One region of the Pseudoxanthomonas sp. F37 genome, then DNA from elsewhere that is predicted to be linked to it. Evidence: predicted binding sites of a transcription regulator. Region 1 holds the regulator's gene; the other holds the start of a gene.
What was found. Region 1 encodes FliA, which starts transcription of late flagellar genes. Its sites were predicted from a motif close to TAAAGTTTNNCNNNCNNNGGCCGATAA; they were not measured.
Positions count from the first base shown of each region.

Region 2: MUU77_RS06040 (GGDEF domain-containing protein) is a predicted target of FliA. The motif match lies at 1,167-1,193, and genes of this name have one in related genera.

Region 1 covers NZ_CP095187.1:1,810,162-1,812,548, forward strand. Annotated here, with positions in the region: gene MUU77_RS08360 (protein phosphatase CheZ) at 1-404, opposite strand, end outside; gene cheY (chemotaxis response regulator CheY) at 404-784, opposite strand; gene MUU77_RS08370 (RNA polymerase sigma factor FliA) at 957-1,709, opposite strand; partial or broken gene MUU77_RS08375 (MinD/ParA family protein) at 1,706-2,387, opposite strand, start outside.
Region 2 covers NZ_CP095187.1:1,312,528-1,314,914, reverse strand. Annotated here, with positions in the region: gene rpsB (30S ribosomal protein S2) at 1-51, shown strand, start outside; gene tsf (translation elongation factor Ts) at 182-1,060, shown strand; gene MUU77_RS06040 (GGDEF domain-containing protein) at 1,270-2,387, shown strand, end outside.

The DNA.
Region 1 (2,387 bases):
GCCAGCGCCATCTCCGACAGGCCCTTGCCGATGCTGTCCACCAGGGCCGCCTGTGCGGGCGAGAGTTCGGTGCCCTTCAGCTGGGTGGCATAGCCGCGGCACTGTTCGGCCAGGTCCAGGGTCTTGTGGCTGGCCTGCTCGGTCATCTCCACCACGTGGTCCAGGCGGGCGCAGGCATCGTCGAGCTCGCCCGCGTCGGTGGGGGGCAGTTCGCCCAGGGTCTGCGCCAGTTCGCGCGCCAGCCGTCCCAGGCCCTGCATCATGGGCTGGGTGCGCCAGGCGGCGATGGCGTCCAGTTCCTGGCGCCAGCCCGCCTCGTCGCCCTGCTCCAGGGCATCGAGCGCGTGCTGCAGCTTCTCCACCAGGGCCGCCCGGGCGGCACCGACATCGGCGACGGCATTCATCAGGCGGCCGCTCCCAGACGCTCGAAGATCTTGCCCAGCTTCTCTTCCAGCGTCTGCGCGGTGAACGGCTTGATGATGTAGCCGTTCACGCCGTTCTGCGCGGCTTCGATGATCTGCTCGCGCTTGGCTTCGGCGGTGACCATCAGCACCGGCAGGGTCTTGAAGCGCTCGTCGGCGCGGATGGCCTTCAGCAGCTCGATGCCGGTCATGCCCGGCATGTTCCAGTCGGTGACCACGAAGTCGAAGCTGCCCTGCGCCAGCGCGGTCAGCGCGGTGCTGCCGTCATCGGCCTCGGCGGTATTCGTATAGCCCAGGTCGTTGAGCAGGTTCTTGATGATGCGGCGCATGGTGGAGAAATCGTCCACGATCAGGATGCGCATGTTCTTGTTGGTCACGGGTGCTCCGGTGTTGCGTGGACGGTGGGTCTGGTGGCGGTATCGGCCGGGGCCGGGAAATGTTTAGGGGGTTGCATGCCTTGTAGGAGCGCCCTGGGGCGCGTGCTTTCCGATCCGCGCAAGCAAGAGCATCGCGCCCCAGGGCGCTCCTACCGGGTCATGGTTCGTCGTCGAGCCCCGCGTCCGCCTTCTCGAACACCTGCAGGCGGCCGCGCAGGCGCACCATCGCCTGGCCATGGATCTGGCAGACGCGCGACTCGCTGACGCCGAGCACGGCACCGATCTCCTTCAGGTTCAGTTCCTGCTCGTAGTACATCGACAGCACCAGTTGCTCGCGCTCGGGCAGCTGGCCGATGGCCTTGACCAGTTGCTGGCGGAACTCGCTGCGCTCCAGGTGCTGCTGGGGCGACGGACCGCCGGTACGGGTGGTATTGGGCTCGCCATGGTCGTCGATGTGCGATTCCAGGCTCAGCACCTGCCCGCGCGCGGCGTCTTCCATCAGGCGCAGGTATTCGGGCAGCGGCATCTCCATGGCGCTGGCCACTTCGGTGGCGATGGCGGCGCGGCCGGTGCGCTGTTCGATCTCGCGCACGGTGGCGGCGGCCTGGCGGGCGCGGCGATGCACCGACCGCGGCACCCAGTCGCCCCGGCGGATCTCGTCGATCATCGAGCCGCGGATGCGGATGGACGCATAGGTCTCGAACGAAGCCCCCTGTTCGGCGTCGTAGCTGCGCGAGGCTTCCAGCAGGCCGATCATGCCGGCCTGGATCAGGTCGTCGATTTCCACGCTGGCCGGCAGGCGGGCGGCCAGATGGTGGGCGATGCGGCGCACCAGGTCGGCATGCTGGGCGATGACGTCGTTGGCGGCGGTGCGCTGGACCGCGCGGTACTGGGCGGCGGCGGTGTTCATGCGGCCACCCCGCGCTGGATCAGGCGTTCCACGAAGAATTCCACGTTGCCGCGGGCGCCGACCGGGGGCTGCCAGCGGGCGGTGGTGCGTGCGATTTCGGCGATGGCGCGCGCCGACGGGCTGCCCGGGTAGGCCTTGACCACGGCCTGCTGGCGCTGCACGGCGCGCCGCAGCCAGTCGTCCTGCGGCACGGCGCCCAGGTAATGCAGGGCCACGTCGCCGAGGAAGCGCTCGCAGACGCGGGCGAGCTTTTCGTACAGCTTCCGGCCTTCGTTGGGGTCGCGCACCATGTTGGCGATCACGTGCACGCGGTCCAGCCCGCGCTCGCGCGCCAGCACCTTGATCAGGGCGTAGGCGTCGGTGATCGAGGCCGGCTCGTCGCAGACCACCACCACGGTGTCCTGCGCGGCCTGGCAGAAGGTCAGCACGCTGTCGGTGATGCCGGCGGCGGTGTCGACCACCATCACGTCGAGTGCGCGCTGCAGTTCGGAGAACACGTTGACCAGGCCCACGTGTTCGGCCGGCGTCAGTTCGGCCATGTGGCGGAAACCCGACGAGGCCGGCACCACCATCAGGCCCTCGGGGCCCTCCAGCAGGACGTCTTCCAGTTGGCAGCGACCGGCGACCAGGTCGGCGAGGGTGAACTTGGGCGACAGGCCCAGCAGCACGTCCACGTTG
Region 2 (2,387 bases), 500 kb from region 1:
CCGGCCAAGAAGGCCGCCGGCAAGAAGTCCGACGAAGCGGCCGCCGAGTAATCCGGCTGCAACGCCGCCGCGCCATGCTGCGCGGCGGCTTTCCTTCCCCGCCCGGCGCGATCCGCACGGGCCGGGACAAGACAGGACGGCGTTCCGTCCGTCCACCGAATTCGATAACCGAGGTAATCCCGTGGAAATCACCGCTTCCCTGGTCAAGGAACTGCGCGAGCGCACCGGCGCCGGCATGATGGAGTGCAAGAAGGCGCTCACCGAGAACAACGCCGACATCGACGCCGCCGCCGAGTGGCTGCGCAAGTCGGGCCTGGCCAAGGCCGACAAGAAGGCCGACCGCGTCACCGCCGAAGGCCGCATCGCCGTGGCCCAGGACGGCGGCAAGGCCGTGCTGGTGGAGATCAATTCCGAAACCGACTTCGTCGCCAAGGACGCCAACTTCATCGCCTTCACCGACGCCGTGGCCCAGGCCGCGCTGACCGCCGGCGCCGCCGATGTCGAGGCGCTGAAGTCGGCCAAGCTGCCCTCCGGCGAAACCGTCGAGGAAGCCCGCGCCGCCGCCATCGCCAAGCTGGGCGAGAACATGCAGATCCGCCGCCTGGTCGCCATCGACAGCGCCAACAACGTCGCCGCCTACGTGCACGGCGGCAAGATCGGCGTGCTGGTCGAGGTCAAGGGTGGCGACGCCGACCTGGCCCGTGGCCTGGCCATGCACGTCGCCGCGATGAACCCGCCGCACAACAAGGCCGCCGACGTGCCGGCCGAGTTCGTGGCGAAGGAGAAGGAGATCGAGCTGGCCAAGATGTCGGACAAGGACAAGGCCAAGCCGGCCGACATCCTGGAGAAGATCATCTCGGGCAAGATCAACAAGATCATCAACGAGGTCACCCTGTACGGCCAGCCGTACGTGCTGGACAGCGACAAGAGCGTCGAGCAGGTGGTCAAGGCCGCAGGCGCCGACGTGGTCGGTTTCCAGCGCCTGGTCGTGGGCGAAGGCATCGAGAAGGTGGTGGAAGACTACGCCGCCGAAGTGATGAAGCAGGCCGGCCTGGCGTAAGCCGCGCACCGGTCCGCCGAACACGGAAAAGCCGCGGGAAACCGCGGCTTTTTCCGTTTCCGGGCGGGCGTTGGTCCGCCCCGTGCGACCGTTCGTCGCAGCCGTCTAAAGTTTGCGCGCGCAGCGCCGAAACTGGTTACAAAGGTGACACTTCGTCACGCTTTGCTGGCATGCTGCCGGTCACTCTCTCACGCCTTGCGCGCGCCCGGATGCGTCCCGAACTCGAAGCCCAGTTGCTGAACTGCCGCAACCTGCCCAGCCCGCCCGGGGTGGCGCTGCGCATCATCGAACTGGCGCAGGACCCGGATGTGGTGATGGCGACGGCCGCCGACACCATCGGCCTGGATGCGGCGCTCAGCGCGCGCATGCTGCGCATCGCCAACTCGCCGCTGTACGCCAGCCGGCGCCGCGTGGAAAACCTGTCCCAGGCGCTCACCGTGCTGGGTCTCAACGCCACGCTGACGCTGGCGCTGGGCTTTTCCCTCGCCCAGTGCGGCCAGGGCAGCCATCCGGTGGCGCGCGAGCGCGTGTGGCGCCGCAGCGTGACCGCGGCGCTGGCATCGCGACTGCTCGGCCAGCATGCCGGCCTGCGCAAGGCGGAAGAACTGATGCTGGCCGGCCTGCTGCAGGACATCGGCATGCTGGCCCTGCTGGAAGTGCTGGGCGAAGACTACGCGCGGCTGGTCGAGCGCGCCGCCGACAACGCCGGACTGCTGGCGGCCGAGCGCGAATGGCTGGGGTGCGACCACGCGACGGTCGGCGGCTGGCTGGCACGGCAGTGGAACCTGCCGGCGTTGTTGCGCGAGGCGATCCTGGAAAGCGAAGCGCCCGCGTCCGATACGCCCTTCAATGCCTGCGTGGCGGTCTCCGGCCACGTCGCCGACATCTGGCTGGCCGGTGCCGACGCATCGCGCAGCGAACAGGCCCATCGCGACGCCGCGATGCAGGCGGCGACGCGCCTGGGGCTGGACTATGCGTCCTACCTGGCGCTGACCGAGGAAATGGTGTCCGCCCTGCCCGAGGTCTGCGCGATGTTCGACGTGCCGCCCGCGCCGCCCGCCCGCATCCAGGCCCTGCTCGACCAGGCACGCGAACTGCTGGTGGTGCGCAACCTGCGCGAGATCCAGGAAGCCGCGCGTGCGCGCAAGGAAGCGGACGAGCACGAGGACCGCGCGCGCCGCCTGGCCGAAGAGGTCCGTCGCGACCCCCTGACCGGGGTGTACAACCGCAGCCAGCTGGAAGAGGTGCTGGAGAAGGAATTCGATACCGCCACCCGCCACGGCTGGCCGCTGTCGATCGCCTTCATCGACCTGGACGACTTCAAGCA